DNA from 4 places in the Kocuria sp. CCUG 69068 genome. Region 3 is predicted to be linked to each of the others. Evidence: riboswitches for the same ligand, from Rfam matches in the RefSeq annotation. Region 3 holds a riboswitch; each other region holds the start of a gene.
What was found. Region 3 has a riboswitch for S-adenosylmethionine ahead of CRM73_RS06820 (cobalamin-independent methionine synthase II family protein). Riboswitches for the same ligand answer to the same signal wherever they lie in the genome.
Positions count from the first base shown of each region.

Region 1 (7,634 bases), on a different contig from region 3:
GTCGGAGAACACGTGGCCGTGGAAGGCGCGCTCGACGGGCTGCTGGCGGATCTGCGGGGGAAGGACAGTCATGGTCCCCATCCTAGGGAAGACGTCATGGGTGGGGAGGGGGCGGTCCGGTCGGGCCCGGGGGCGCCCGGCGCGGGCTGCGCAGGGCGGCCGGCGGGCCGGTGCCAGAATGGCCGCATGAGCACCCCCGCCCACCTCGCCCCGCGACCGCCCGCCTTCGGCTCCACCCGCGCCGACCTGTGGCTGCAAGTGCTCCTCGTGCTCGGGGTGTCCCTGGGCGCCTCGGCCCTCTGGGCCGCGCTGTCCCTCGCCGAGCACCTGGCGCGCGGACCGCTGTCCGAGGCGCAGGCCACGATGAACCCGCCGCTGAGCCCGCAGCCCCTCATCGACCTGCTGCGCCAGCTCACCGGGATCGCCCTGGACCTGGTGCCGGTGCTGCTCGCGCTCTACCTGCTCGCCGGCTCCGCCGGAGCGCTGGGCACCGTCCGCCGGCGGATCGGCCTCGACGCCCGGATGCCCCTCCCGGACCTGGGCCTCGGCACCGTGCTCTTCCTGCTCATGGGCCTGGGCACGCTGGCGCTCTACGGCGCCGGCCGGGCCCTGGGCGTCACCGCGGAGGTGACCACGTCCGGGCTCGCCGCGCACTGGTGGACGGTGCCCGTGCTGCTGCTCTCGGCCGTGCGCCACGCCCTGGTCGAGGAGGTCGTGGTGGTCGCGTTCCTGACCGACCGGCTGACCCGCATCGGGTGGAGCTGGCCCGTGGTGCTGGTGGTCACGGCCCTGTTCCGCGGCAGCTACCACCTCTACCAGGGGATCGGGCCCTTCCTCGGCAACGTGGTGATGGGCCTCGTCTTCGCGGAGCTCTACCGGCGCACCGGCCGGGTGATGCCCCTCGTCGTCGCGCACTTCCTGCTGGACGCCGTCGGCTTCCTCGGGGCAGCCCGGCTGCTGGGCTGAGCCCGCCCCGCGGTGCCCGGCCTCAGATGGTGACGGCGCCGTCCGGGGTGCTGAACGAGACGGAGAGCACCCCGGGGGTGCCGTCCGGATAGCGCCAGTCGACCTCGAGGTCCTCGAGCGCGGTCTCGACGGGAGCGCCCAGCCACTCGGCGACCCGTTCCGGGGCACCGGCGATGGTCATTCCCGCGAGCCCGACGTCCGTGATCCGCGCCTGGGACGGGTGCATCTCCGGGGCGGAGTCGAAGTGGATCATGAACGGCAGCTGCGGATCGGCGATCAGGCCCTTGACGCCGATCTGGTGCCACTCCAGGCACCGGCCGTCCGGGAACACCCGGTGGCCGGGCACGGAGCGGCGCCCCAGGCGCTGCTCGAAGGGGGCGAGGTCCTCGACCTCCACGACCCAGCCCAGCCAGCCGCCGCCGGCGGCGGACCGGGCCCGCACGGCCTGCCCGAAGGGGGCCTTCTCCGCCGCCGGGTGCTGGAGGACCTCGACGACCTCCACGTACTGGTGGTTCGTGAGCGGCAGGATCATGTTGCGGGTGCCGAAACGGGGGTGCACCCCGCCCTTGACCGGTTCGATCCCAAGCTGGTCGGCGATGCGCTCGGTGGTGGCCTCCAGGCCCTCCGGGCGGCAGGCGTAGGACACGTGATCGACTCTCATGGGCACATCGTGGCACCCTGTGAGTTTCGTCTCCAAATCGGTCCGCGACGCGCCGGGCACCGTGCGGGCGGCACCCCTGCCGCAGCGTCACGCCCGGCCCCGGCTTGACGCCGTGCGGGCCTGATCCGGAGAATGCTGTCCAGGTCATGAGCGCCAGCGTCCAAGCCCCAGCTAGCTGGCCGGCAACCCTCCACCGCGGTGGGGTGCCCTGGGTGAAGACCAGGCTCCTCGCGACCAGCGAGCGAGCAAGCGCGGGTCCCCGGCGCCCGGCCGTTCCCGGCCGCACCGCCTCGGCCGGGACGGGACCCCTGAGATCCACAAGGAGTCCCACGGCATGTCCGATCTCCCCGCTTCCCGCACCGACGCCTCCGCCGCCCGCACCGACGCGGCCGAGCGCCCCACCCCCGAGAACCCCGGGGGCTGGGCCTTCGAGACCCGGCAGATCCACGCGGGGCAGAGCCCCGACCCGGTCACCGGCTCGCGCGCCCTGCCGATCCACCAGACCACGTCCTTCGTCTTCCCCGACGCCCAGGCCGCCGCCGACCGCTTCGCGCTCGCCGAGCTCGGCCCGATCTACACGCGGATCGGCAACCCGACCACGGAGGTCGTGGAGAACCGGATCGCCGCCCTGGAGGGCGGCGTGGGCGCCCTCATGCTCAGCGCGGGGCAGTCGGCGACGACGTTCGCCGTGCTCAACGTCGCCGGCGCGGGGGACCACCTCGTGGCCAGCCCCAGCCTGTACGGCGGGACCTACAACCTCTTCAAGTTCACGCTGCCCAAGCTCGGCATCGAGACCACCTTCGTCTCCGACCCCGACGACCCCGAGGCGTGGCGGCGGGCGGTCCGGCCGAACACGAAGGCCTTCTTCGCCGAGACGATCCCGAACCCGCGCAACGACGTCCTCGACATCGAGACGGTCTCCGGGATCGCCCACGACCACGAGGTCCCGCTCATCGTGGACAACACCGTGGCGACCCCCTACCTCGTCCAGCCCCTGCGCTGGGGCGCGGACGTCGTGGTGCACTCGGCCACCAAGTTCCTCGGCGGGCACGGCACGGCCATCGGCGGCGTGATCGTGGACTCCGGGGCCTTCGACTACGGCCGCTACCCGGACCGCTTCCCCGGTTTCAACCAGCCGGACGAGTCCTACGGCGGTCTCGTCTACGCCGAGGCCCTGGGCGCGGAGGGGCCCTTCGGCGTCAACCTGTCCTACATCCTCAAGGCCAGGGTGCAGCTGCTGCGCGACCTCGGCTCGGCGATCTCCCCGTTCAACGCGTTCCTCATCGAGCAGGGCATCGAGACGCTGTCCCTGCGGATGGAGCGGCACGTGGCCAACGCCGGGACGGTGGCCCGCTGGCTCGAGGCCCGCGAGGACGTGCGCTCGGTGACCTGGGCCGGGCTGGAGTCCTCCCCGTGGCACGGGCGGGCGCAGAAGTACGCGCCCCGGGGCGCCGGGTCGATCCTGGGCTTTGTCCTCGACGGCGGACGGGAGGCCGGGGCCGCCTTCGTGGACGCCCTGACCCTGCACTCGAACGTCGCCAACATCGGCGACGTCCGCTCCCTGGTGATCCACCCCGCGTCCACCACGCACAGCCAGCTCCTGCCCGAGGAGCAGCTGGCCGCCGGCGTGGAGCCCGGCTTCGTGCGCTTGTCCGTGGGTCTGGAGCACATCGACGACATCCTGGCGGACCTGGAGCAGGGCTTCGCAGCGGCCGCGGCCGCGCAGGGAGGACAGGAGTGACCGTGACGGTCGTGAGGGGCTCCGGCGCCGGGACCGCCGTCCGCGAGGACGGCGTGCCGCGGGTCGCCGGGATCGGCGAGCTGGAGCTCGAGTCGGGCTTCCGGCTGCCCGACGTCCGGATCGCCTACGAGACGTGGGGGACGCTCGCCCCGGACGCCTCCAACGCGGTGCTCGTCGAGCACGCCCTCACCGGGGACACCCACGTGGCGGCCGGCCGGGCCCGCCCCGGCGCCCCCGAGGCCGAGCGGCGCGCCGCCGAGAGCGGCGGCTGGTGGGAGGGCCTGATCGGCCCCGGCGCCGCCATCGACACGGACCGGTGGTTCGTGGTCTGCACCAACATCGTGGGCGGCTGCTACGGGTCCACGGGCCCGGCGACCCCCGCGCCGCCGAGCGTGGACCCCGAGGGCCGCCCCTGGGGCTCCCGCTTCCCGCTCATCACCGTCCGGGACTCCGTGCACGCCGAGGCGGCGCTGGCCGACGCCCTCGGCATCGACGCCTGGCGCCTGGTCATCGGCGGCTCCATGGGCGGGGCCCGCGCCCTGGAGTGGGCCGTGACCCACCCGGACCGCGTCCGGGCGTGCGCGGTGGTCGCCGCGTGCGCCCAGTCCAGCGCCGAGCAGCTCGCCTGGGGCCAGGCGCAGAACCTCGCGATCCGCCAGGACCCGCACTTCCGCGGCGGGGACTACTACGACGGCCCGCCGCCCGTCACGGGCCTGGGCCTGGCCCGGCGGATCGCCCACATCACCTACCGCTCGGCCGACGAGCTGCACCACCGGTTCGGGCGCTCGCCGCAGGCCGACGAACAGGTCATCGACACGCACGCCGGCGGGCGGGGGCGCTACCAGGTGGAGAGCTACCTCGACCACCAGGCGTCCAAGCTGGCGGGCCGCTTCGACGCCAACAGCTACCTCGCCGTCAACGAGACGCTGATGTCCCACGACGTCGCCCGGGGCCGCGGCACGCTCGAGGAGGCGCTGTCCGTGACCTCGTGCGAGTGGCTCGTGGCGGCGGTGGACTCCGACCGGCTCTACCTGCCCCGCGAGTCCGACGTCCTGGCCGCCGCGCTGCCGGGGGACGTCCGGCGGCACACCCTGACCTCGCCCTCGGGCCACGACGGCTTCCTCATCGAGGCGCCCCAGCTCGGCAAGCTGCTCGTGGAGACCGTGCTGCCCGAGCGCTGAGCCGGGACGGGATCCTCAGCCGTTCCCGCTCGATCAGCCGTCCGCGGCCCCCCGGCCGTCGCCGGGCCCCTCCCCGGGGGACTCGCCGGGCGCGATGCCGCCCCCGGGCACGGTGGGGGTGCCGAAGTGCGGCCGCTTCGGCCGGACCTGCGCCCCGGAGCTGGTGCGCCGGATCCGGCGGGCCACCCACGGGCGCAGATAGCGGTGGGCCCAGACGAGGTCCTCGCCGCGGGCCTGCCGCCAGGACGAGGGCGGGCGGTCGGGCACCACCTCGGGCACGAGGCCGTGCGCGAGGCCCAGGGTGTCGAGGGCCTCGACCGCGATCCGGTGGTGGCCCAGGGGCGAGAAGTGCAGCCGGTCGGGGTCCCACATCGCCGGGTCCGCCAGCTCCCGCAGTCCCCACAGGTCCACCAGCACGGCGTCGTGCCGGGACGCGACCACGCGCACGTTCTCGTTGTAGACCGCGATCCGGCCCCGGATCCCGCGCAGCACGGGCGTGGCGCCGATGTCCGGGCCGCCGACCAGCACGACGGTCGCCCCGTCCGCCGCGAGCCGGCCCACGACGTCGTCCATCTCCTCGGCGATCGCGTCCGGGTCCCCGCCGGGGCGCAGCATGTCGTTGCCGCCCGCGCAGACCGTCACGAGGTCCGGGGTCAGCTCCAGGGCCGGCCCCACCTGCTCGTCGACGATCTGGCGGAAGAGCCGGCCGCGGATCGCGAGATTGGCGTAGGACAGGCCGGGGGCGAGACGGTCCAGCTCCTCGGCGACCCGGTCCGCCCAGCCGCGGTGCCCGCCGGGGGAGCCGGGGTCCGGGTCTCCGATGCCCTCCGTGAACGAGTCGCCGATCGCCACCATGCGGCGCCACGGGTGGACGGGAGGTGCGGTGTCCGGGGGGCCCGGTGTCGTCTCGGTCATGCCTCCCGGTCTACCACCGGGCCCGGCGGGCGTCCACGCGCCCGCGCCGCGGGCCCCCGGGACCGGGTGGCACACTGGTGCCATGACCGACGCCACCGTCCCGACCGGGACCGCCACCCCCTTCGCCGTGTGGAGCAGGGACGCCGACGCCCGCCCCGGCACCCCGCTGCTCGTGCTCCTGCACGGCTACGGCTCGCACGAGCAGGACCTCATGGGTCTCGTCCCGGCCCTGCCGGGCGAGTTCAGCGTGGCGTCCGTGCGCGCCCCCCAGCCCGCCGGGTCCGGCTACCAGTGGTTCCCGCTGGCCGCGGACCTCAGCTTCTCCCTCGACCGGGTGGCCGAGGCCGTGGAGCCCGTCGCGGCGTGGCTGCGGGAGCTGGCCGCGGACCACCCCAGCACCACGCTGCTGGGGTTCTCGCAGGGCATGGCCATGGCCACGTCCCTCGCCCGGCACATGCCGGGAGAGATCGCCGCCGTGGTGGGGCTCTCCGGCTTCGTGGTCCCCGGCGAGCACCCCCTGTTCGCCGACGAGGAGCTGCGGGAGCGGCCGCTGCGGATGTTCTGGGGCCGTGATCCGCAGGACCCGGTCATCCCGCAGGAGCTCGTCGACTCCACTGCCGAGTGGGCGCTGGAGCACGCCGACGTCATGAAGGTGCACTACACCGGGGTCGGCCACGGGATCAGCCCGCAGGAGGTGGGGCACGTGCGCGAGTACCTCACCCACGTGGTGCTGGGGGACCCGGACCGCGCGGTCAGCCGCCCGCGGTGATCCGCACCGAGGCGCCCCCGGCGGAGACGACGTCCCCCGGGTGCAGCTGCCGGCCGCGCCGCGTCTCGACCTCGCCGTTGACCGAGACCTGACCGTCCTCCACCAGGCCCCGGGCGTGCGCCCCGTCCTCGGCGAGGTTCGCCAGCTTGAGGGCCTGGCCCAGCCGGATCATGTCGTCGCGGATGGGCAGTTCGTCGGGGCCGCCAGGCTGCTGGGGAGTCGTCATGCCCCCATTGTCCCAGGTCCCGTCCGGTCGTCGGGCACGGCGGGAATTGGCTACCCTGGGACGAGGACGTCGCCCGCGGCGTCCTCGTTCGTGACGGCCGACGACGGCCGGTCCCCGCCCGGCGCACCGCCGGGCCACACCACCCACCACGCGCGTCCGCAGCCGGCGGTCGGGCGAGACCCTGGAGGAATCCCACATGGCCCCCAAGTCCACGCTGGACAACGTCATCTCGCTGGCCAAGCGCCGCGGTTTCGTGTTCCAGGCGGGTGAGATCTACGGCGGTTCCCGCTCGGCCTGGGACTACGGGCCCCTCGGCGCGGAGCTCAAGGAGAACATCAAGCACGAGTGGTGGCAGACCTTCGTGCGCGGGCGCGAGGACATGGTGGGCCTCGACTCCTCGATCATCCTCCCGAAGGCCGTGTGGGAGGCCTCGGGCCACGTGGCGACCTTCACGGACCCGCTCGTGGAGTGCACCTCCTGCCACAAGCGCGCCCGCCAGGACCACCTGGTCGAGGCCTTCGAGGAGAAGAAGGGCCGCGCCCCCGAGAACGGCATGGCCGAGATCCCCTGCCCCAACTGCGGGACCAAGGGCCAGTGGACCGACCCGCAGCAGTTCTCCGGGCTGCTCAAGACGTTCCTCGGCCCGGTCGACAACCAGGAGGGCCTGCACTACCTGCGGCCCGAGACCGCCCAGGGCATCTTCGTGAACTTCAACAACGTGGTCACCGCCGCCCGGAAGAAGCCGCCGTTCGGCATCGGGCAGATCGGCAAGGCGTTCCGCAACGAGATCACCCCCGGCAACTTCATCTTCCGCACGCGCGAGTTCGAGCAGATGGAGATCGAGTACTTCACCCACCCGTCCGAGGCCGGGCACTTCTTCGACGAGTGGGTCGAGGCGTGCTGGAACTGGTTCACGGACCTGGGCATCGACCCGGACCACATGCGCCGCTACGACGTCCCCGAGGACGACCGGGCGCACTACTCCGCCGGCACCATCGACATCGAGTACCGGTTCGGCTTCCAGGGCAACCCGTGGGGCGAGCTCATGGGCGTGGCCAACCGGACCGACTACGACCTCGGCGTGCACAACGAGCACTCCAACACGGACCTCAGCTACTTCGACCAGCAGACCAACGAGCGCTACGTCCCCTACGTGATCGAGCCGTCCTTCGGCC
Region 1 is NZ_PDDL01000013.1:2,667-10,300, forward strand. It holds gene CRM73_RS04260 (S9 family peptidase) at 1-72, opposite strand, end outside; gene CRM73_RS04265 (CPBP family intramembrane glutamic endopeptidase) at 187-966, shown strand; gene CRM73_RS04270 (VOC family protein) at 989-1,627, opposite strand; SAM riboswitch class IV at 1,770-1,885, shown strand; gene CRM73_RS04275 (bifunctional o-acetylhomoserine/o-acetylserine sulfhydrylase) at 1,962-3,368, shown strand; gene CRM73_RS04280 (homoserine O-acetyltransferase) at 3,365-4,549, shown strand; gene CRM73_RS04285 (SGNH/GDSL hydrolase family protein) at 4,583-5,464, opposite strand; gene CRM73_RS04290 (alpha/beta hydrolase) at 5,547-6,233, shown strand; gene CRM73_RS04295 (RNA-binding S4 domain-containing protein) at 6,217-6,459, opposite strand; gene CRM73_RS04300 (glycine--tRNA ligase) at 6,656-7,634, shown strand, end outside.
Region 1: it holds a riboswitch for S-adenosylmethionine, as region 3 does, so the genes downstream of both, CRM73_RS04275 (bifunctional o-acetylhomoserine/o-acetylserine sulfhydrylase) here and CRM73_RS06820 (cobalamin-independent methionine synthase II family protein) in region 3, are expected to answer to the same signal.

Region 2 (7,634 bases), on a different contig from region 3:
AGGGTGAGCCGCGCTTCAAGTACTACGAATAGGACTCCCGAGGCGAGCTCAACTGTGGTACAGGTTCAGCAGTCGCCAGCCCTGGGATGCCGGCCACGCTGCTCGGTGAAGCCGGGAGTCTCCGGTGGCCGGTGGCCGTGCACGGCGAGGGACCGCACAACCTTCAGGGAGGGTGTTTTCAGTTGAAGGGGCACACTGAGACCGCTGCTTGGCGGTGCGGTGAGTTCCTCGGCCACCCCAACCGGAATCACGAACCCGCGGGGCACCGTCCGGAGCAGCTCAGTGACGATGTGACGGCTCGGGTGCCGCCCAACTTTGTCAGTGAGTGATGGTCCGAGAATCTATGCGCAGAATGCCACCCGACCGGACAGGGTGCGCCGCCATTCATATTCGGCAGAAGGCCGCCACTTCATCCGGACCCTTGGCGGAACAGGCACCGGCATCGCTCCGGCGATCAGCTGTCCCGACCGACAAGTTCCTCGAGTTGGACGTCCTGAGAGCCCCCTCACCCCCTGGATGCTTACCGCCCGGGCGTGGGCGCCGCGGCTCGTGGTCGAATGGTCGGACGGCCCCGATCGGTGCCGTGGAGCCATCCTCGTCCCACGGAGTCATGATGACCACTGCACCCTTGGATCACGCCACTGACGTCCTCGTGATCGGCGGCGGCAATGCCGGGATCTCCCTGGCCGCACGATTGCGCCGCAAGGGCATCACGGACATCGTGATCGCGGAGCCGAAGTCCACGCACCACTACCGGCCGATGCTCTCCTACGTGGGCGCCGGACTGAAGAGCGTGCCGCAGATGTCCCGGGCCCAGCACCGCGTGATGCCCCGCGGCGTGCGCTGGGTCCAGGACCATGTCCAGGCACTGGATCCGGCGGCACGGATGGCCACACTGTCCTCCGGCGAGCACATCGGCTACCGGCACGTCGTGATCTGCGCGGGGTCCACCCCGGACTGGGACCGTGTCCCCGGCAGTGCCGAGGCGATGGCCGGCCCGCACGCCTCGACCAACTACACCGTGGAGCTGGCCCCCAGGACCTGGGAGCTGATCCGCGGGCTGCGCCGCGGCCGGGCACTGTTCACGATCCCGGACGGCCCGGCGCCCACGCCGCAGATCGGACAGAAGATCCTCTACCTGGCCTGCGACTACTGGCAGCGCCAGGGTGTCCTGCAGGACATCGAGGTGACCCTGCTGACGCCCACCGCCACCGTGTTCGGCCAGCCGGACGTGGACCGGGTGCTGCAGCCCTGGGTCCGGCGCTACGGCATCACGGTCCTGACGAGCGCCCACGTGCAGTCGATCGACGCCGCCTCCCGCCGGCTGCGGGCCACGATCGAGGGGACGCCGCGGGACCTGCCCTACGACCTGCTGCACCACAGCCCAGTCCACCGGGCCCCGGCCTGGATCGCCGACGCGGGACTGGGCGTCGCGCCGGGCGCGGGCACCGCTTGGGCGGGCTACGCGGACGTGGATGCACAGACCCTGCGCCACCGCCGTGTGCCCACCGTGTGGGCCTGCGGGGACGCTGCCGCACTGGAGACCGCCTCGTCCGGCGGGGCACTGCGCCACCAGACGAAGATCCTCACCGAGAACCTCCTGGCCACCCGTGACGGCCGGGAGCCCACGGCCTCCTACGACGGGTACACCGTGACCCCCGTGACGGTGCAGCGGGGCCGGGCCGTGCTGGCCGAGTTCGACCGGGACAACGAACTGGCGCCCAGCATCCCCGGCGTGCCGCTGCTGGCCCCGAACCGCGCCTCCTGGTTCTTCGACCTCGAGGTCCTCCCCCGGGACTACTGGAACGTGATCCTCCGGGGCTTCTAGCTAGCGGACCATGTGTGCACACATCCGTGGCGCCTCGTTCCCCGCTCCGATGGCACGTGATGGCCCGCGTCCCCAGTCGTCGCGGCACGAGCCGGGAGAAATGAGGGTCGGCAGTCGGGAGACCCCGAGGAGCACAATTCATGCATCCGCACAGGATGGTGCACCGCGATATTACCGTCTGGTACTTTTCGGGTGGCACCGGCCCCCACGCCGGTGCAGCGACCCCCATGATCCGTTCCCCGGCGGTCGGGGGCCGCCTTCTGCGCCTCGGCGCGGCGGAGCGCTCCTGCCCTCTCCCGGGCAGGAGCGCTCCGTGCCGAGGAACCGGGACGGCGGACAGCCGTCCCGGGCCGGTCGAGCGGCGAACCCCAAGAGCCCTGCGGTCACCGGCGGTAGGAGGCCCCGCGGTGGTCGTCGGCCAGCCTCGGCCCGGCGCCGGCCAGCGCCTCGCGCAGCGTTCTGCCGGCGGGGAGGGCCCCGGGCTCCGGCAGCAGGCCGCGGCGCCGCAGCTCCGGCGAAACCATCGTGGTGAACCGCTCCAGGTCCGCCGGCCGCACGGCCGCCGAGATGTTGAAACCGTCCACGCCGGCCTCCTCGCGCCAGCGCTCGAGCTCGTCCGCCACGGTGCCGGGCGCCCCGGCGATGACGGGCCCGCGGCCGCCGATGGCCACGAACTCGGCCAGGTCCCGCACCGTCCAGGTCCGGTCCGGGGACAGCGACGTGAACGCCGCGAGCGCGGACTGGTTGGCGTCGGTGGCCACGTACTCGAGCGGCGCGTCGGGGTCCGCCCCGGCCAGATCGACGCCGGTCCAGCCGCCGAACAGGGACAGCGCTCCCTCGATGTCCACGTGCCGGCGGTATCCGTCGAGCCTGGCGTGGGCCTCGTCGTCGGTCTCGGCGACCACCACGGTGGCCATGGCGAAGGTCTTCACGGCGTCCTCGGCCCGTCCCTGCGCGGCCAGTTCGGCCCGGACGCCGTCGGTCCACCGGCGCACGAGCTGCGGGGTGTTGCCGATGAAGAAGATGGCCTCGGCGTGGTCCACGGCGAACTGCTGTCCGCGCTTCGAGGCGCCGGCCTGGAACAGGAACGGGGTGCCCTGGGGTCCGGGGTGGGTCAGCGCCTGGCCGGGCACGGAGAACCAGGTGCCCTCGTGGCCGATGGGGTGCACGAGTTCCGGGTCCACGAAGACCCCGGTGCCGGCGTCCGCCTTCACCGCCCCCGGCTCGAAGGAGCCCTCAAGGAGCTTGTACATGACCTCCATGTACTCGTCGGCGCGGTCGTAGCGCTCGTCGTGCGGGATCTGCCGGTCCATGCCCAGGTTGCGGGCGGCGGAGTCCTGGTAGGAGGTCACCACGTTCCACGCCACCCGGCCGCGGGTGAAGTGGTCGAGGGTCGCGAAGGTGCGGGCCAGCAGGTAGGGGGCTTCGTAGGTGACCGAGGCGGTCACCCCGAAGCCGAGCTGCTCGGTGGCCGCGGCCATCGCCGGCACCGCGACGAGCGGGTCGAGCACCGGGTACTGCACTCCCCCGCGGGCCGTGGCCTCTGCCCCGCCGCCGTACACGTCGTAGACGCCGGGGACGTCCGCCAGGAACAGCGCGGTGAAGCCGCCCTCCTCGAGGGTGCGGGCCAGCGACGTCCAGTACTCGAGCGTGTCGAAGCCGGCGACCCCGGCCTCCGGGTGGCGCCACAGTCCCGGTGACTGGTGCACGGGCACCATCATGTCGAAGGCGTTCAGCAGCAGGGGGCGGCTCATACGGTGGTCCTCTCGGGGGTGGGCTGGGTGGCGCTCGCGGCGGCGGGGGTCGCGAGGGCCGGGTCGGCCGCGGTCCGGCCGGCGTGCAGATCGGTGAGTTCGGTGCCGCGCCGGTCCCGGGCGGGATCCTTCGCGGCCAGGGCGGCGACGACGGAGAGCACGGCCAGCACGGAGAGGTAGCCGGCGATCAGCCACGGGGTGTCCCCGCCGGCGGCGAAGAGCAGGGCGGCGATCAGCGGCATGAGCCCGCCGCCCAGGACGGTGCCGACCTGGTAGCCGAAGCTCACGCCCGAGTACCGCACGTGCACGGGGAACTGCTCGGCGAACCAGGCCGCCTGCGGTCCGTAGACCGCGTCGTGGACGAGGTTGATGCCGAGGATGACCACGAGCGGCAGCAGGGCGAGCGGGCCGGCCTCGAGGAAGGCGAACAGCACCCAGCCGAAGACGCCGATCGCCGCGTAGGCGGTCACCGAGACGACCTTCCGGCCCACCCGGTCGGACAGCCAGGCCCAGAACGGGGTGGAGAACAGGCCGATGGCCGAGGCGATCATCACCGCGGTCACGCCCGCGGCGCTGTCCCCGCGCACGTCCCGCAGGTAGGTCAGCATGTAGACCGTCACCAGGTAGTAGACGGCGTTCTGGGCCAGGCGCAGGCCGATCGTCACCAGCACCGGGCGGCGGTGGTGGACCAGCAGCTCCCGCAGGGGGGCCTTGGCCACGTTCCCCGAGGCCCGGTGCTCCAGGAACTCCGGGGCGTCGGCCACGCCGAGGCGGATCCACAGGCCCACCGCCACGAGCAGGGCCGAGAGCAGGAAGGGGATGCGCCAGCCGTAGGCGGCGAACTGCTCCTCGCTCATGACGTTCTGCACGATGAAGAACGCGCCGGTGGCCAGCAGCATGCCGGCGGAGGAGCCGATCTGGGTGAAGGACCCGAAGAACCCGCGGTGGCGGGCCGGTGAGTGCTCCACGCTCAGCAGCGCGGAGCCGCCCCACTCGGCACCGGCGGACAGGCCCTGGAGGATGCGCAGGACCACGAGGCCGACGACGGCCCACCAGCCGATCACCTCATAGGTGGGCAGCAGGCCGATCAGGGTGGAGGCCACGCCCATGAGCAGCAGCGAGGCCACCAGCAGGGCCTTGCGGCCGATCCGGTCCCCCAGGTGCCCGGCGATGATCCCGCCCAAGGGTCGGGCGATCACCCCGACCGCGAGCGTGGCGAAGGACGCCACGATGCCGCCGAGCTCGGTGGCCATGGGGAAGAACTGGACGTTGAAGACGAGTGCGGCGGCGGTGCCGTAGAGGTAGAAGTCGTACCACTCGATGGTGGTCCCGGCGAAGGCCGAGGCCAGGACGCGCTTCTTGCCGTGGACGATGCTGCTGCGGCCCGGGGCGGCCGTGGTCGTGGTGCTCATGCGTCAGGCTCCTGGGGTTCGGTCGGCGTCGGCCGTGACATCGGTCGTGGCGCCGGTCTTCGCGTCGCCGATGGCGTTCAGGCCCTCCGGCAGGGTGCCGTTGATGAGGTAGTCGCCGAGGGCTCGGGCGCGGAAGGCGATCGGGTTGTGGGTGGCCACGGTCTGGGCGTTGCGCCAGTGCCGGTCCAGGCCCTTGGCCGTGGACGTGGCGGAGGCGCCCACGGTGAGGAACAGGTCCTGGGCCGCGCCGAGCGCCAGCTCCGGCACGGTGACCTGGGCGTGCTCCACGGCGATCTCGGACTCGTGCAGCGCCGCCGGGAGGGCCCCGGTGAAGTCCGGCCGGTCGGCGCCGGCCGCTGCGGCGGCGGCGATCCCGGCGTCCAGGGTGCGGGCGGCGTGCAGGACGGTGGCCTCGGCGGCGAAGGCCTTGGCGGAGATCCGCCCGGTGGCCTCCTGGATCAGCGGGTCGTCGCGGAACGGCAGGCCGAGCCCGGTGTTGAAGGTCCGCCGGCGTCCGGCGATGGTCTCCACCGCGTCCCTCCGGGCCGCCCGCGCGATGCCGGCCAGCACGGCCAGCAGCACGAGCTGGAAGAAGGCGGCCTCGTGGACGGCCTCCGCGCTGCCGGCGGTGCGGTCCAGCACGGCGTCCTCCGGGACACGCACCCGGTCGAAGACCGCGGTGCCGGTGCCGGTGAGCTTCTGCCCGAAGCCGTCCCAGTCGTCCTCGAGCGTCACACCCTCGGCGTCCGTGGCGACGACGGCGAAGCGGCGCCCGTCGCGGCCGTCCAGGGCGGCCGAGACGCGGGTGTAGTCGCAGAAGACGGAGCCGGTGGCGTAGAACTTCCGGCCGGTGAGCTCCCAGCCCTCGGGGGTCCGGCTGAGCACGGTGTTCAGGGTGCCCAGCGCGTTGCCGCCCTTCTCCGTGGAGGCGTTGCCCACGGTGGCCCCGGCCAGCACCCGCGGGTACCAGACCTCCTGGAGCTCCCGGGGCAGGAAGCGCAGGGACTCCACGAAGCCGTGGTGGGAGCGGTAGAGGTGGGCGATATTGGAGTCGGCCTCGGCCAGGTCGACCAGCAGCCGGGTGAAGTCTTCGAGGCTGACCCCGGGGCCGCCGTGGGCCGCCGGGACGCGCAGGGCACCGAACCCGGCCCGGTCCAGCCGGCCGACCTCCGCGTAGGGCAGCGCGCGCCGGAGGTCCCGGTCCAGGGCGCCGGCGGCGATCTCCGCGAACAGCGGCCGGAAGTGCTCCCGCAGCCCGGCGTAGTCCCCGGGCAGGCCGGCGGCGAGGTCCGTGCCGGCGCGGGGATGGGCGGTGGTCTCCTCGACCGTGCTCGGGGTCATGCGGGGGTCCTCTCGGTCGCACCGAGGATTGCCGGTCGGCCGGTCGCGCCGGGGGCGGGCCCGGTGGCGGCAGCGCCGGAGGCTGACGTCACGGACCGACTGCAGATCCGGGATCTCCATCGGTTCTGGCATTAGCACCCTGACCCCGGTGGAGGGCGGGTTGCTGCGGCGTCGTCGAGCCAGATCTCTCAGCCGCTCTGAATGGGGCGCTTGCCATGGCATCAGACCGCCCGGTCCGGGACCAACCGGATGACGGGCGCACGTCATGGAATGTCACGACGGCGTCACAGAAGGTCACGTCCTCCGCGGTGGTGTAGCGGTGTGCCGCAGGAGACCGGATCAGTAGACCGGCTGGTCCGGGTCCACCTGTGCCGCCCAGGCGAGCACCCCGCCCTCGAGGTGGCGGACCCGCTCCTCCCGCCCGGCGTAGAAGGAGCGCAGCGCGGCGAGCGCGGTCGCGGAGCGGGCCCCGGCCTTGCAGTGCAGCACGAGGTCCGTGCCACGGGCCTCCGGGGGCAGGGCGTCCGCGCCGCGGTCGAGGATCTCCTGCAGCGGGACGGGCACGGCGCCGTCGATGGCCACGAGCTCCCGCTCCCAGTCCTCGCGCACGTCCACCAGGGCGAAGGACGCCTCCCCGCGCTCCCGGCGCTCGAGCAGCCGGGCCAGCTCGGCCGCCCCGACGGTCTCGGAGGCGTCCGCGCCGGGCAGCGCGCAGACCGCGGCGGGCCGGGCCACCGCGGTGACCGGGGCGGCGTCGGGATCCGGGGTGAGCCGCATCTCGCGCCAGGTCATCGCCAGCGCGTCGTGCAGCAGCACCCGCCCGAGCAGGGGCTCCCCGGTGCCGGTGACGAGCTTGACGGCCTCGGTGACCATGACCGCGCCGACGGTGGCGGGGAGCATGCCGAAGACCCCGCCCTCGGCGCAGCTGGGCACCTCGCCGTCCGGCGGGGCCTCGGGGTAGAGGTCCCGGTAGGTGGGCCCGTGCCCGGCCCAGAAGACGCTGACCTGCCCCTCGAAGCGCAGGATGGAGCCCCACACGCAAGGCGTGCCGGTCAGGGCGGCGGCGTCGCTGACCACGTAGCGGGTCGCGAAGTTGTCGGCGCCGTCCAGGACCAGGTCGTACCCGCCGAGGATGTCCACGGCGTTGTCCGCGTCCAGCCGGACGGGGTGGGTGCGGACCTCCACCAGCGGGTTGAGCGCGGTGACGGCCTCGGCGGCGGAGACGGACTTGGGGCGGCCGACGTCGGCGGTCGTGTGCACCACCTGGCGCTGCAGGTTGGAGACCGCCACCACGTCGTC
Region 2 is NZ_PDDL01000016.1:43,679-51,312, forward strand. It holds gene CRM73_RS05250 (hypothetical protein) at 1-32, shown strand, start outside; gene CRM73_RS05255 (NAD(P)/FAD-dependent oxidoreductase) at 614-1,828, shown strand; gene CRM73_RS05260 (LLM class flavin-dependent oxidoreductase) at 2,212-3,582, opposite strand; gene CRM73_RS05265 (MFS transporter) at 3,579-4,994, opposite strand; gene CRM73_RS05270 (acyl-CoA dehydrogenase family protein) at 4,998-6,335, opposite strand; SAM riboswitch class I at 6,449-6,543, opposite strand; gene moeB (molybdopterin-synthase adenylyltransferase MoeB) at 6,675-7,634, opposite strand, start outside.
Region 2: it holds a riboswitch for S-adenosylmethionine, as region 3 does, so the genes downstream of both, CRM73_RS05270 (acyl-CoA dehydrogenase family protein) here and CRM73_RS06820 (cobalamin-independent methionine synthase II family protein) in region 3, are expected to answer to the same signal.

Region 3 (7,634 bases):
GACCCCGGTCTTCGTGTAGAAGGCGGGGATGCCCGCGCCGCCGGCCCGGAGCCGCTCGGCGAGGGTGCCCTGGGGGTTGAACTCGACCTCGAGCTCGCCGTCCAGGTACTGCTGGGCGAACAGCTTGTTCTCGCCCACGTAGGAGGCGAGGACCTTCTTCACCTGGCGGTTCTCGAGCAGGACCCCGAGGCCCTTGCCGTCCACGCCCATGTTGTTGGAGACCACCGTGAGGTCCGTGACCCCGGAGTCCCGCACCGCGTCGATGAGATCCCGGGGGATCCCGCTCAGCCCGAACCCGCCCACGGCGAGCGTCATGCCGTCCCGCAGGCTCTCCGCCAGCAGCTCGGCGGCGTTGTCTCTGACCTTGGACACCCTTGTCCCTTCCTCTCGTCGGACTGTGACCCAGCACTCAATCTAGGGAGCCTCCACATGCCGGTCAACAGATCCGGCGGCACGACGGCGCTTCTCATCAGCATCCGGCCATTCGTCCCCCGACTGTCCATATAGTGGAGTCATGGGACAGGAGCGGACGACGGGCCAGGGGACCCAGGTGGTCCACCGGGTGGGGCAGCTGCTGCGGGCCGTGGCGGGGCGGGAACGGGGCAGCACGGTGGCGGAGCTCGCCGCCGAGACCGGGCTGACTCGCCCCACCGTGCACCGGCTGCTCACGGGACTGGCCGAGGAGGGCTTCGTGGACCGCGACGCCGGGACCGGGGCCTGGCAGCTGGGCCCCGAGCTGTACGTGCTGGGCGCGGTGGCGGCCCACCGCTATCCGATCCGGGAGCTGGCCGGGCCCTCGCTGCGCCGGCTCGCGGAGGCCACCGGCGAGAGTGCGTTCCTCTCGGTCCGCCGCGGGCTGGAGACCGTCTGCCTGGCGCGCGTGGAGGGCGCCTTCCCCATCCGCTCCCACGTCCTCTACGAGGGGCTGCGGCTGCCGCTCGGCGTGGCCTCGGCGGGGCTGGCGGTCCTGGCCCACCTCCCGGACGCGGAGGTGGACCGGGTCCTCGCGGCCACGGCCGGGGCCCGCGCCGAGTGGGGCCCGCTGCACACGCCCGAGCGGATCCGGGAGCTGCTCGCGGACGTCCGGCGGGAGGGCTTCGCCGTGAACCCGGGGCTGATCGTCGAGGGCAGCTGGGGCATGGCCGCCGCGGTCTTCGACGCGACGGGCGCGCCGGTCTACGCGCTGAGCCTCACGGGCATCGAGCCCCGGTTCAGCGGCGAGCGCCGGCAGCTGCTGGGCCGGGCCCTGCTCACGGAGGCCCACCGGCTCTCCCGGGAGCTGGGTCACCGCTGAGCGGCCCGGGGCGGGCTCAGCGCGCCGTCCAGCCGCCGTCCATCGTGTAGGAGGCCCCGGTGACCATGGACGCGTGCGGTCCGGCCAGCCACGCGACCAGGCTGCCGACGTCCTCCGGGTCCACGAGCTTCTTGATCGGCGTCTCGCCGAGCATGATCCGCTCCACCACCTCGGACTCGGGGATCCCGTGCACCCTCGCCTGGTCGGCGATCTGCTTCTCGACGAGCGGGGTGCGCACGTAGCCGGGGTTGATGCAGTTGCTCGTCACCCCGTGGGCCGCGCCCTCCACCGCGACGGTCTTGGACAGCCCCTCCAGGCCGTGCTTCGCCGAGACGTAGGCGCTCTTGTAGGGGGACGCCCGCAGCCCGTGCACGGAGGAGACGTTGATGACGCGCCCCCAGCCCCGCTCGTACATGTGCGGCAGCGCGGCGCGCACCAGCAGGAACGGGGACTCCAGCATCAGCACCAGGATCCGGTGGAAGTCCGCGGGGTCGAACTCCTGGAGGGGGGCGACCTTCTGGATGCCGGCGTTGTTGACCAGCACGTCGACCTCGAGGCTCAGCTCGGCGAGCGCCGCGGTGTCGAGCAGGTCGACGGCCCACGCGCGGCCGCCGAGCTCGTCCGCGACGCGCTGCGCCCCGGCCTCGTCGACGTCGGCCACGACCACGTGCGCGCCGGAGCCGGCGAGGGCCCGGGCGGCGGCCAGGCCGATGCCGCTCGCGCCACCGGTGACGAGCGCCGTGCGGCCCTCGAGGTCCTGCTGCTGGGGCATCTGGGACATGGGGGTCCTTCCTCTGGTCCGTCGTGCCCGCGGGGTGAGGGGCACGGATCACCGCCACGGTATGTGATCCAGGCCATGTTCGCGAAGGACAGCTCCTCCCGGGAGTGCGCGCCGGGTCGCGTCACACGGCGTCATGTCCGTCATCCGGGCGCCGAATGGCGCAGCGCGCACGGGTGCGCTTGGATGACAGGGTCACCATCCAGAGCGGCCGAGAGATCTGGCTCGACGACGCCGCAGCAACCCGGGCGACGGCATCCCCGTCCCGCCTCCGGTGCTACCGCCAGGACCGATGGAAAGGACGCACGACCCATGCTGCGAAGCGCCGACCGCATCCGCACGACCCACGCCGGGTCCCTCCCGCGCACCCCGGCGCTGCTCGAGGCCAACCGGGCGAAGGGGGCCGTCCCGGAGGCGGAGTACGACCGGCTCCTGCAGGACTCGGTGGTCGACGTGGTCCGCCGACAGCGCGAGCTCGGGATCGACGTGGTCAACGACGGCGAGTACGGCCACGTCATGGCCGCGAAGGTCGACTACGGCGCGTGGTGGCACTACGTCTTCGCCCGGATCTCGGGCCTCACCCCCGGCGACGTGGACCTGTGGGAGCAGGAGCCGCAGCGCTCCTCGCCCGGCAGGGTGGTCCTGACGAGCTTCGGGGACCGCCGGGACCGCCGGCTCTTCCACGAGGCGTACACGGACCCCTCCTCGGGCATCACCACGGGCAAGCAGGCGCCGTTCCCGAAGATCACCGGGAAGCTGGAGTACACGGGCCACGCGGCGCTGGAGGCGGACATCCGCAACCTCAAGGCCGGGCTGCAGGCCACGGGCGCGAGCGAGGGCTACCTCGCCGCGCTGTCCCCGGGCTCGTGCGCGCGGCTGGAGAACACCCACTACGCGGACGAGGACGAGGTGCTGACCGCCTGCGCCGAGGTGATGCGCGAGGAGTACCGGGCGATCACCGACGCCGGGCTGATCGTGCAGATCGACGACCCGTCCATCGCGGAGAACTGGGACCAGGTCAATCCCGAGCCCGGCGTGGAGGACTACCTCGCGTTCACCCGCAAGCGGGTCGAGGCCCTCAACTACGCCCTCGAGGGCATCCCGGAGGAGCAGGTCCGCTTCCACCTGTGCTGGGGCTCCTGGCACGGCCCGCACACCACGGACCTCGGGTTCGAGCACCTGGTGGAGCTCATGCTCTCCATCAGGGCCGGCGGCTACAGCTTCGAGGCCGCCAACGCCCGGCACGAGCACGAGTGGAAGGTCTGGCAGGACCACGAGCTGCCCGAGGGCAAGATCATCATCCCGGGGATCGTCTCCCACGCCACCAACGTGGTGGAGCACCCGGAGCTGGTGGCCGACCGGATCGAGCGCTTCGCCCGCCAGGTGGGCCGCGAGAACGTGATCGCCTCGACCGACTGCGGCCTGGGCGGGCGGATCCACCCGCAGATCGCCGCGGCGAAGCTCGAGACCCTCGCCCGCGGGGCCGAGCTCGCCTCCCGCCGGCTCTGGTCCTGACCGGCCCCCGACCTTCCCGCAGACCCTCAGGAGGACACGCATGACCATGCAGAACACCGACCACGTGCAGACCACCCACGTGGGCTCCCTGCCGCGGACCCCGCGGCTGCTCGAGGCCAACCAGCGGCACGCCGAGGGCGCCATCACGTTCGAGCAGCTCACCGACGAGCTCGCCGTGGGCGTCGAGGACGTGGTGCGCCGGCAGCGCGAGATCGGCGTGGACGTGGTCAACGACGGCGAGTACGGGCACACGATGTCCAGCGCGGTCGACTACGGCGCGTGGTGGAACTACTCCTTCTCCCGCCTCGGCGGGCTCACCCCGACCGACGAGGACCGGTGGGCGTCCACGGAGAAGAGGCGCTCCTCGCCCGGCCACATCGTGCTCACGAGCTTCCCGGACCGCCGGGACCGCGAGCGCTTCCGGGAGGCGTACGAGGACCCGGCGTCGGGCATCCTCACCGGGCGCTCCTCGACCACGCAGCCCAAGATCACCGGGCCGCTGACCTACACGGGACAGGAGGCCGTGGCCTCGGACGTCCGCAACCTCCGGGCGGCCATGGCGGCCACCGGGGCGCAGACCGGGTTCGTGGCCGCCCTCTCCCCCGGCTCCGCCGCGCGCGTGACGAACGAGTACTACAGGACCGACGAGGAGCTCGTCTACGCGTGCGCCGACGCGATGCGCGAGGAGTACCTGGCGATCACGGACGCCGGGCTGACCGTGCAGATCGACGACCCGTCCATCGCGGAGTCCTGGGACCAGATCAACCCCGAGCCCACGGTCGAGGACTACCTGGCGTTCACGCGGCTGCGCGTCGAGGCGCTCAACCACGCGCTGCGGGGGATCCCCGAGGAGCAGGTCCGCTTCCACCTGTGCTGGGGCTCCTGGCACGGCCCGCACACCACGGACCTCGAGCTGAAGCACCTCGTGGACCTGATGCTGACCATCAACGCCGGCGGCTACACCTTCGAGGGCGCCTCCGCCCGGCACGCCCACGAGTGGAAGGTCTGGAAGGACCACGCGCTGCCCGAGGGTCGCGTGATCATCCCGGGCGTGGTCTCCCACTCGACGAACGTGGTGGAGCACCCGGAGCTGGTGGCCGACCGGATCGAGCAGTTCGCCTCGGTCGTGGGCCGCGAGAACGTCGTCGCGTCGACAGACTGCGGTCTGGGCGGGCGCCTGCACCCGCAGATCGCCTGGGCCAAGCTCGAGTCCCTCGTCGAGGGAGCGCGCCTGGCCACGGAGCGGCTCTACCGCTGAGCCGCATCCCGGCGTCCCCGACGCCCCTGCCGCGCCGCCGGGCCCGGTCCTCCTGCGAGGGCCGGGCCCGGCGGTTTCCATCCCCGGTGGTCTGTGTCACATTAGTGATACATGGTTTGATTATTCCGCACGGAGGGTGACAGGCGTCACTTCCGCCCGTAGTATCGCAATGCAATACCGAACGTTCGGTCATGATGCGTTCGGTTCCGCCGCGGACGTCGCCGTCCCCGATTCCCTGGAGATCCCATGGCGCACCCATCCTCCGCCCCGGCCGGGCGGCACGAGATGTCGCGCGAGGAGCGCAAGGTCCTCGCCGGCACCCTCGTGGGCACCACCATCGAGTGGTACGACTTCTTCATCTACGCCCAGGCCGCGGCCTTCGTCCTGGCGCCGCTGTACTTCGCGCCGCTGTCCGAGGAGAACGCCGGCCTCGCCCAGGTGGTCGCGTGGGCCTCCCTGGGCATCAGCTTCCTCTTCCGCCCGCTGGGCGCGGTGGTCGCCGGCCACCTCGGCGACAAGTACGGCCGCAAGATCGTCCTGGTCCTCACCCTGGTGGGCATGGGTGCCGCGACGATGCTGATCGGCATGCTCCCCACCTACGCGACGATCGGCATCTGGGCCCCGATCTTCCTGGTGCTCCTGCGCATCATGCAGGGCTTCTCGGCCGGCGGCGAGTGGGGCGGCGCGGCCCTGATGTCCGTGGAGCACGCCCCGCGGAACAAGCGCGGGCTCTTCGGCGCCTACCCGCAGATCGGCGTGCCGCTGGGCATGCTGCTCGCCACGTCCTTCATGTTCGCCCTCACCTCGATGATGTCCCCCGAGGACTTCCAGGCCTGGGGCTGGCGCATCCCGTTCCTGTCCTCCGTGGTGCTGATCGTGGTCGGCTACCTGATCCGCAAGACCGTCGACGAGTCCCCGGTCTTCAAGGAGATGCAGCTGCGCAAGAAGGAGTCCTCCGCTCCCCTGGGCCAGCTGTTCAAGCACCACAAGAAGCCGGTCACCCTCGCGGCCCTGATCTTCGCCGCCAACAACGCCGCCGGCTACCTGGTGATCGCGTTCTTCGCCTCCTACGGCTCCAACGTGCTGGGCATGCCGCGCTCGCAGACCCTCATCGCCTCCCTGATCGGCGGCGTGGGCTGGCTCGTCTTCACGATGTTCGGCGGCTGGATCTCGGACCGGATCGGGCGCGTGCGCACCTTCCAGATCGGCTACGCCATCATCATCCTGTGGGCCGTGCCGATGTGGTTCCTGCTGGACACCGCGTCCCTGCCGCTGTTCGCCCTGGCGATCGTGATCCTCACCGTGGGACTCGGCCCGTCCTACGGCCCGCAGTCGGCGCTCTACGCCGAGATGTTCCCGGCCCGCGTGCGCTACTCGGGCGTCTCGATCGGCTACGCGTTCGGCTCCATCATCGGCGGCGCGTTCGCCCCGATGATCGCGCAGCTGCTGCTCAACGAGACCGGGATGTCCTGGACGATCGGCGTCTACATCGCCGGCATCGCGATCGTCTCCTTCATCGCCGTCTCGATGGTGCCGAAGGACATCCAGGAGATCGACCTGCACGTCGAGGAGGTGCACGAGGACTACGTCGCCGAGCACCCCGAGGCCGCCGAGATCCTCGCGGCCGCCCAGGCCGCCGAGAAGCAGCGCGACTGAGCGCCGCCCCGGCCGAGGACCGAGCCGCCCGCCGGCACCCACGGGTGCCGGCGGGCGGCTCCGCTCGTGCGGGCACCCCGAGCACACCCCGCTCCCACCCCGGGCTCCCACCGGAGCCCCGCCGAAAGGACTCCTCCATGACCACCGGCCTCCTGCTCCCCACGGTCTCGACGGCCGTGGCCGACGTGCTCGCCGAGCGCACCGACCACCTGTTCGGCCTGATGGGCAACGGCAACGCGCACCTGATCAGCTCGCTGACCTCCCGCGGCTTCGGCTTCACCTCCGCCCGGCACGAGTCCGCCACCGTTGCCATGGCCGACGCCTACCACCGGGCCACCGGGCGGACCGGGGCCGCCACGACCACCTACGGTGCCGGGTTCACCAACACCTACACCGCCCTGGCCGAGGCGCGGCTGGCCCGGATCCCCCTGGTCCTGGTCGTCGGCGACGCCCCGACCACCGGGCGGCGGGCCTTCGACGTCGACCAGACCACCGCGGCCGCCGCCGCCGGGGTCACCACCCTGGTCGCGGCCCCGGACAACGCGACCGCGATCACCCACCGGGCCTTCGACCTCGCCGCCCAGACCGTGCAGCCGGTGGTGCTGGCCCTCCCCTACGACCACGCCACCGCCCCCCTCACCGAGCAGACCGTCCTGGAGCCGCTGCCGGTCAAGCCCACCTTCACCGCCTCCACCGAGGACCTCGACCGCATCGCCGGGCTGCTGCGCGCCGCGAGCAGGCCCCTGATCCTCGCCGGGCGCGGAGTGCTCCTGGCCGGGGCCACCACCCCGCTCACCGAGATCGGGGACCGGCTCGGGGCGCTGTTCATGACCTCCGCCATGGCCACCGGGGTCTTCGGCTCCCCGTGGGACCTGGGCATCGCCGGGGGCTTCACCCGCGCCCACCGTCTGGAGCTCGCCCGGCAGGCCGACGTCGTGCTGGTCGCCGGGGCATCGCTGAACGCCTTCCAGCTGCGCTACGGCACGCTCTTCGCCGAGGGCACCCGGGTGATCCGCATCGACAACGAGCCCGAGGACCGCACGCCCCCGGTCACCGACTACGTGCGCGCGGACCTGGGACCGTTCCTCCAGGGACTCACCGGCCGGATCTCCGCCGCCGCCCCGGAGAACACC
Region 3 is NZ_PDDL01000023.1:35,384-43,017, forward strand. It holds gene CRM73_RS06805 (CoA transferase subunit A) at 1-372, opposite strand, end outside; gene CRM73_RS06810 (IclR family transcriptional regulator) at 515-1,294, shown strand; gene CRM73_RS06815 (3-hydroxybutyrate dehydrogenase) at 1,311-2,075, opposite strand; SAM riboswitch class I at 2,268-2,371, shown strand; gene CRM73_RS06820 (cobalamin-independent methionine synthase II family protein) at 2,385-3,587, shown strand; gene CRM73_RS06825 (cobalamin-independent methionine synthase II family protein) at 3,628-4,845, shown strand; gene CRM73_RS06830 (MFS transporter) at 5,092-6,501, shown strand; gene CRM73_RS06835 (thiamine pyrophosphate-binding protein) at 6,639-7,634, shown strand, end outside.

Region 4 (7,634 bases), on a different contig from region 3:
CCGGGTCTTCCGGCGCGGGGAGAGGACGGGCTGGGGCGCGGCGGGCATGCCGAGGCTGACCGGGGTCAAGGAGTTCCTCCGAGGAATCGAGGGCAGGAGCTGGAGCGGTGGCGCCGGGACCCGCTGGCCGGGCCCGTCACCGGTTCCCATTGTGCCCCATGCTCCGGGGCGGCCCCCGGTGCCGGGGGTGCGATTCCTCCCACGCCGAACGCCCGCCGGCCCCGGGGGCGCGCCGGCCGGCCCGGGCTCAGAACAGCCGGACCGGTTTGACGATGTCCGCGTAGATCAGCAGCACGGACATCCCGATCATCAGCACGGCCACCGCGTAGGTCACCGGCAGCAGCCGGGCGGGGTCGAACGGGCCGGGGTCGCGGCGGCCGAGCAGCCGGGCGCTCCCCCGGCGCAGCGCCTCCCACAGCGCCCCGGCGACGTGCCCGCCGTCGAGCGGCAGCAGCGGCAGCAGGTTGAAGACGAACAGGGCCAGGTTGACGGAGCCGACCAGGCCCACGAGGGAGGCGGCCTTGTCCCGCAGCGCGATCTCCTCGTGCGCGGCGATCTCCCCCGAGATCCGGCCGACCCCCACCACGGAGATCGGCCCGTCCGGGTCCCGGGGCGCGTCGGAGAACGCCGCCTCCCCCACCTCGTAGATCCGCTGCGGCAGGTGCAGGACCACCCCGGCGATCTGCTGCAGCCCGTCCAGCACCGCCCCGGGCACCGCGGTCAGCGGCTGCCGGACGGGCTCGCTCGTGGGGCTGATGCCGATGAACCCGACCTCCTCGTAGCGGGGGGCGCCGTCCTCGCCGGTCACGGCGGCGCCGGAGTCGTCCAGCACGGGCCGCGAGGAGAGGATGGGGGTCAGCGCCGCGGACACGGTCCGGCCGTCCCGCTCGACCACCACCGGGATCCGTTCGCCGGCCCGGTCCCGGATCCGGGCGGTGAGCTCGTCCCAGGAGCCGACCGGGGCGCCGTCGACGGCCGTGACGACGTCCCCGGGGCGCAGCCCGGCGGCGTTCGCGGGGGCCTGGGGGTCCTCCGGCCGGCACTCGGTCTGCCCGGCGGCCTGGCGCTCCGCGGCCACCACGCACTCGGACACCCACGCGACCGTCGTGGTGGGCGTCGCCGTCCCGAAGCCGGAGAGCAGGACGGCCAGGCACAGGGTCCCGAGCAGGAGGTTCATCACGGGGCCGCCGAGCATGATCACGATCCGCTTCCACACGGGCAGCCGGTAGAACACGCGGTCCTCGTCCCCGGGGAGGAGCTGGTCCGCGGCGCCGCCGCGGACCTCGGCCGCCATCTGCTGGAACACGCCGGTGCTCGAGGCGCGGGCCGTCGAGCCCGCGCGCGCCGGCGGGTACATCCCCACCATGGAGATGTAGCCGCCCAGCGGGACCGCCTTGAGCCCGTACTCCGTCTCGCCGCGCCGGCGGGAGAGCACGGTGCGCCCGAAGCCGACCATGTACTGCGTGACGCGCACGCCGAAGAGCTTGGCCGGCACGAGGTGGCCGATCTCGTGGAGGGCGATGGAGACCGCGATGGCGGCGGCGGCCAGCAGCACGCCCACGAGGAACAGCACGACACCCATCCGTCGGACCTCCCGGGATCGTCGAGGGACCCCGGCGGGCGCCGGGGACGTCGGGGCCGTGCGCTCGGCACGGCGAGGACCAGTCTGCACCACGATCCTGGACGTCGGGCACCGGGCGCACCAGGGCACGACGACGGCCGGTGCCCTCCCGGGAGGGAGGCGCACCGGCCGTCGGTGGGCTGCGGGGCGGGGCGCCTCAGCGGCGCAGGATCCGGCGGGCCAGCCGGTTGCCCACCACCTGCACGAGCTGGACCAGGACCACGATGACGGCGACCGCCGCCCACGTGACCTCGTCGTTGAACCGCTGGTAGCCCAGGCGCAGGGCGAAGTCGCCCAGGCCGCCGGCGCCGATGGCACCGGCCATCGCCGACATGTCCGTGATGCCGATGACCAGGAACGTGTAGCCGAGCACCAGGGGGCCCAGCGCCTCGGGCAGGATCACCGTAGTGATGATCCGGCCGCGGGAGACGCCCATGGAGCGGGCCGCCTCCACGACCCCGGGGTCCACGCTCATGAGGTTCTGCTCGACGATGCGCGCCACCGCGAACATGGCCCCGATGGTCATCGCGAAGATCGCGGCGTTGGGCCCCAGCCGGGTCCCGACGACCCCCTGGGTCACCGGTCCCAGCGCGGCCAGCAGGATGATGAACGGGATCGGCCGGACGAAGTTCACCACGAGGTTGAGGCCCTCGTGCACCGCCCGGTTCTCCAGGATGTTGCCCCGGCGGGTGACGTAGAGGCCGACGCCCACGAGCAGACCGAGCAGGCCGGCGAGCAGCAGCGTGACCGCCACCATGTAGAGGGTCTCCCCGAGCGCGGACAGCAGCTCGGGTCCCAGGACGGACCAGTCGTTCACGCGGCCACCTCTCTCAGGGTCGTGATGCGGGACATCTCGTCGACCACGGCCTGCACGGCCGCGTCCGCACCGGTCAGCTCGAAGGTCAGGGACCCGAACGACTGCTCCTGGAGCACGCTGATCCCGCCGTAGGCGATGGTGAAGCGGACCCCGCGGGCAGCGCCGTCCGAGAGCACCCCGCCGATGTCCACGCCGTCGCCGACGTCCACGATCACCAGGCGCCCCCGGTGGGCGCGGCGCAGCCGCTCGACCTCACGGGCGTCGGGCACCGAGTGCAGGACGGAGGAGACGAAGCGGCGGGCGGTCTCGGTGCGGGGCCGGGCGAAGATGTCCACGGTGGAGCCGTGCTCCACGACCTTCCCGTCCTGCATCACGGCCACGCGGTCGGCGATCGCGCGGACCACGTCCATCTCGTGGGTGATGATCACGATCGTGATCCCGAGCTCCCGGTTGACCCGCTGCAGCACCTGCAGCACCTCCTGGGTGGTCTCCGGGTCGAGGGCGCTCGTCGACTCGTCGGCCAGGAGCAGCTTCGGGCTGGTCGCCAGGGCGCGGGCGATGCCCACGCGCTGCTTCTGCCCGCCGGAGAGCTGCTCCGGGTAGTTGCCGGCGCGGGCGGCGAGACCCACGAACTCGAGCAGCTCGGCCACCCGCGCCCGGCGCTTCTCCTTCGGCCAGCCGGCCCGCTTGAGCGGGTACTCGACGTTGCCGGCGACGGTGCGGGAGGTGAAGAGGTTGAACTGCTGGAAGATCATCCCGATCTCCTGCCGCACGGGCGCCAGCTCGGTCTCGCGCCGGCCGGCCACCTCGAAGCCCTCCACGGTCAGGGAGCCCGAGGACACGGGCTCGAGCCCGTTGATCAGGCGCACGAGGGTGGACTTGCCCGCCCCGGAGTAGCCGATCACGCCGAAGATCTCGCCGCGGCGGACGTCGAGGGTGACGTCGTCGACCGCGAGCACCTCGCGCGCCGCCCGCCCCGAGCCGGTGCGGAAGGTCTTGGAGACGTTGCGGAAGGAGACGAGCACCTCGTCCGGGCGCCCGGGTGCGGGCGGCCCGGCGGGGACCGCCGCGCTCACTGCTCCTGGTCCTTCAGCTCCTGCTGGTAGCGCGCGGTCAGCTCCTGGAGCTCCTCCGGCTCCAGCTGCAGCGGCACGGCGGTGTCCTTGGTCTCCTCCATCTCGGCGTCGAGCACGGCCTGCTCGTGGTAGAGGTCCGCGACCTGCCGGAGGGTCTCGTCGTCGGCGAGCTCCTCCGTGGTGGTGAAGAGGTTGACGTAGGCGCGGGAGCCCTCGGACTCGGGGTCGTCCTGGGCGAGCGCGGACTGCGGGTCGATGTCGGCCCGCGAGAGGAAGTCGTTGTTGATGACCGAGCCGGCCACCGAGTCGAGCGAGAGCACCGTCTGCTCCGCGGAGACCGGGGTGACCCGCACCGTGGAGGCCTCGGTGTCGACGTCGAGCTCGGTGGGGATGAGGGTGTCGCTGCTCAGCTCCACGAGACCTGCGGCCTCGAGCACGAGCAGGGCCCGGGAGAGGTTCACGGCGTCGTTGGGCACCGCGATCTCGTCGCCCTCCTGGAACTGCTCCACGGAGTCGTACTGGTTGGAGTACAGGCCCAGCGGATAGATCGAGGTCGAGCCGATCGGGGTGATGGAGCCGCCGGCCGCGTTGTTGTAGTCGGCGAGGAACGGGACGTGCTGGAACCAGGTCATCTCCACGTCACCGGACTCGGTGGCGGGGTTCGGCTGGTTGTAGTCGGAGAAGTCGACGTACTCGACGGTGATGCCCTGCTCCTCGGCCACCCGCTGGAGGGCGTCGTGGGTCGGGTCGGTGCCCACCACGCCGATGGTGACCTTGTCGTCGGCCAGCACGCCCTCGCCGGAGGACTCCCCGGCGGAGCCGCCGCAGGCGGTGAGGGCGAGGCCGAGGGTCGTGGCCAGGGCGAGGAAGGGGAGGCGCTGCGATCGCATGTGGTGCCTTTCCGTGGGTCCGGGGTGTCGGAGGTCTCCACCGGGGCCAACGGGTCCGGCGGCCACGGTCGAGGGCGCGCCGGAGGGCGCGTGCGCGGTCGGACCGTACTTGCCGCCGGCCGTCGTCGGCCGGTGCCGGATGGTTCACCTGGGGCACCCCACTACGGGAGAGGGTTGCCGCCCAGCAAGCCAGGGCTGCACGCTGGGACTCGTCATCCGCCAGACAGACTAGCACGTGCGGCGGGGCCGGGCCCGGCCCGGTCAGCGGGCGAGGACCTCGCGGGCCCGCCCGCGGGCCCAGCGCTCGGCCGCCAGCACGGCCTCGAGCTCCAGCGGGCCTGCGTCGTCGTGCTCGCCCAGCACCGCCTCGACCGTGTCCACGATGGCGGGGAACCGGATCCGGCCGTCGTGGAAGGCGTGCACCGCCTCCTCGTTGGCCGCGTTGAACACGGCGGGGAAGGTCCCGCCCCGCTCCCCCGCCGCCTTGAGGAGCTCGACGGCGGGGAATGCCACCGGGTCGAGGGGCTCGAAGGTCCACTCCGTGGCGCGCGTCCAGTCGCACGGCAGGGCGGCCCCGGGCACCCGGTGCGGCCAGGCCAGACCGAGGGCGATGGGCAGGCGCATGTCCGGGGGCGAGGCCTGGGCGAGGGTGGAGCCGTCCACGAACTGGACCATGGAGTGCACGACCGACTGGGGGTGGACCACCACGTCGATGCGCTCGAGGGGGACGTCGAAGAGCAGGTGGGCCTCGAGCACCTCGAGGGCCTTGTTCACCATGGTCGCCGAGTTGGTCGTCACCATCAGGCCCATGTCCCACGTCGGGTGGCGCAGCGCGTCCCGGGGCGTGACCGTCTCGAGCTCCGCCCGGGACCGGCCGCGGAAGGGCCCGCCGGAGGCCGTCAGCACGAGCCGGTCCACCTCCGCGGCGGTGCCGCCGCGCAGCGCCTGCGCCAGCGCGGAGTGCTCGGAGTCCACGGGGATCAGGGCGTCCGGGTCCCCGGTGGCCGCGGCGGCGGCCTTGACCAGGGCGCCGCCGGCGATCAAAGACTCCTTGTTCGCCAGGGCGAGCCGGTGCCCGGCCCGCAGCGCCGCCAGCGTGGGGGCGAGCCCGATGGAGCCGGTGATCCCGTTGAGCACGAGGTCGGCGTCGGGGTGGGCGGCGACCGCGGACGCGGCGTCGGGCCCGTGCACGACGTCCGGGCGGTATCCCCCGGCCCCGGCGGACGCGGCCCGGTCCGCGATGAGGCCGGCCAGCCGGGCGGCGTCCTGGGCGGTGCCGCTGGTCGCCACGAGCGCGGCGCGGGTCTCGAGGGCCTGCTCGGCGAGGAGCTCGAGGTGCCGTGCTCCGGCGGCGAGGGCGACCACGGTGAACGGGTCCGCGCCCTCGAGCTCGCGGGCGGCCCGCACGACGTCGAGCGCCTGGGTGCCGATCGAGCCCGTCGACCCGAGGACGCTGATCCGGCGGGGGCCGGCGGCGGCCAGGGCGCGCAGCTCGGGTGTCGGGCGGGTGCGGGGCGAGGTGGCGGGGGGCGTCATGGCCCCAGTATCCCCCAGCGCCACTCCTCGGTGCGGTGCCCGCAGGGGGTGCCTGCGGACGGCCCGGAACGGGCCGAGGCCCCGTCCACCGGGAGCGGTGGACGGGGCCTCGGCGACCGACGGGGGTGGGATCAGCGCGTGGCGCGACCCTTGCGGCCGGAGACCGCGCCCCAGATGAAGAGCACGATGAGGGCTCCCACGACGGCGGTGATGATAGTGCCGATGTCGAACGCGGACTCCAGGTCCCCGATGCCGATCAGCGAGCCGAGGAAGCCTCCGAGGAGGGCCCCCACGATGCCGAGGACGATCGTGACGATGATGCCGCCACCCTGGCTGCCCGGCATGATGAGCTTGGCGAGGGCGCCTGCGATGAGGCCGAGGATGATCCAGCTGATGATTCCCATGATGGCTCCTTATCCGTCCCGGGAGGGACTTTTATTGTACGCAACCGGCGAGTATCCCTGGAATACCCTGAGGTTGCTTCTGCGCCTCACCCTAGCCGACGGTCAGCCGCCTGTCTGTTCCCGTTAGCCAATCGACGCGTTCCCCCGGACGCGGACCGGCCCGCCGGAAGCCGGGGCTTCGGGCGGGCCGGTGGATCCTCCCAGGTGGGAGCGGGAATCCGTCAGTGGGCGACGGGCTTCTCGGCGCCGATGCCTGTGAGGGAGCGCACCTCCATCTCGGACTGCTTGATCGGGTCCTCGAGACGGCGCTCCGTCATGGAACCGATGAAGCCGAGCAGGAAGGAGGCCGGGATCGAGACGATGCCCGGGTTCTGCAGCGGGAACCACGCGAAGTCGGCGGTCGGGATCATCGACGTCTCGGAGCCGGACATGACCGGGGAGAAGACGATGAGGCCCACCGAGAGGATCAGGCCGCCGTACATGGACCAGACCGCGCCCCGGGTGGTGAAGCGCCGCCAGTACAGGGAGTACAGGATGGTCGGCAGGTTCGCCGAGGCCGCGACCGCGAAGGCGAGCGCCACGAGGAACGCGACGTTCTGGCCCTGGGCGCCGATGCCGCCCGCGATGGAGACGAGACCGATGACCACCACCGTGGTCTTCGCCACCTTCAGCTCCTTGCGGGGATCGGAGTTCCCCTTCTTGATCACGCTGGTGTAGATGTCGTGGGCGAACGAGGCCGAGGCCGTGATGGCCAGGCCGGCGACGACCGCGAGGATCGTGGCGAAGGCCACCGCCGCGATGATGCCCATCAGCAGGGACCCGCCGAGCTCGAAGGCCAGCAGCGGGGCCGCGGAGTTCACGCCGCCGGGTGCCGCCTGGATCCGCTCGGCGCCGATGAGGGCCGCCGCGCCGAAGCCCAGGATGAGGGTGAAGAGGTAGAACAGGCCGATCAGCGAGATGGCCCAGACCACGGAGGTGCGCGCCTCCTTGGCCGTGGGCACCGTGTAGAAGCGCATGAGCACGTGGGGCAGGCCCGCCGCGCCGAAGACGAGGGCCAGGCCCAGGGAGATGAAGTCCAGCTTGCTGGTCTCGCTCACGCCGTACTTCAGGCCCGGCTCGAGGATGGCCGGGTTGCCGGAGACGGCGACCGCGTCACCGAGCAGGGAGGAGAAGTTGAAGCCGTAGAGCGCCAGGATCCAGACGGTCATGACCGCCACGCCGGAGACCAGGAGCACCGCCTTGATGATCTGCACGTAGGTGGTGCCCTTCATCCCGCCCACGAGGACGTAG
Region 4 is NZ_PDDL01000013.1:44,418-52,051, reverse strand. It holds gene ispG (flavodoxin-dependent (E)-4-hydroxy-3-methylbut-2-enyl-diphosphate synthase) at 1-69, opposite strand, end outside; gene CRM73_RS04505 (site-2 protease family protein) at 248-1,582, opposite strand; gene CRM73_RS04500 (methionine ABC transporter permease) at 1,779-2,378, opposite strand; gene CRM73_RS04495 (methionine ABC transporter ATP-binding protein) at 2,435-3,514, opposite strand; gene CRM73_RS04490 (MetQ/NlpA family ABC transporter substrate-binding protein) at 3,511-4,404, opposite strand; SAM riboswitch class IV at 4,505-4,621, opposite strand; gene dxr (1-deoxy-D-xylulose-5-phosphate reductoisomerase) at 4,666-5,940, opposite strand; gene CRM73_RS04480 (GlsB/YeaQ/YmgE family stress response membrane protein) at 6,072-6,344, opposite strand; gene CRM73_RS04475 (cation acetate symporter) at 6,566-7,634, opposite strand, start outside.
Region 4: it holds a riboswitch for S-adenosylmethionine, as region 3 does, so the genes downstream of both, CRM73_RS04490 (MetQ/NlpA family ABC transporter substrate-binding protein) here and CRM73_RS06820 (cobalamin-independent methionine synthase II family protein) in region 3, are expected to answer to the same signal.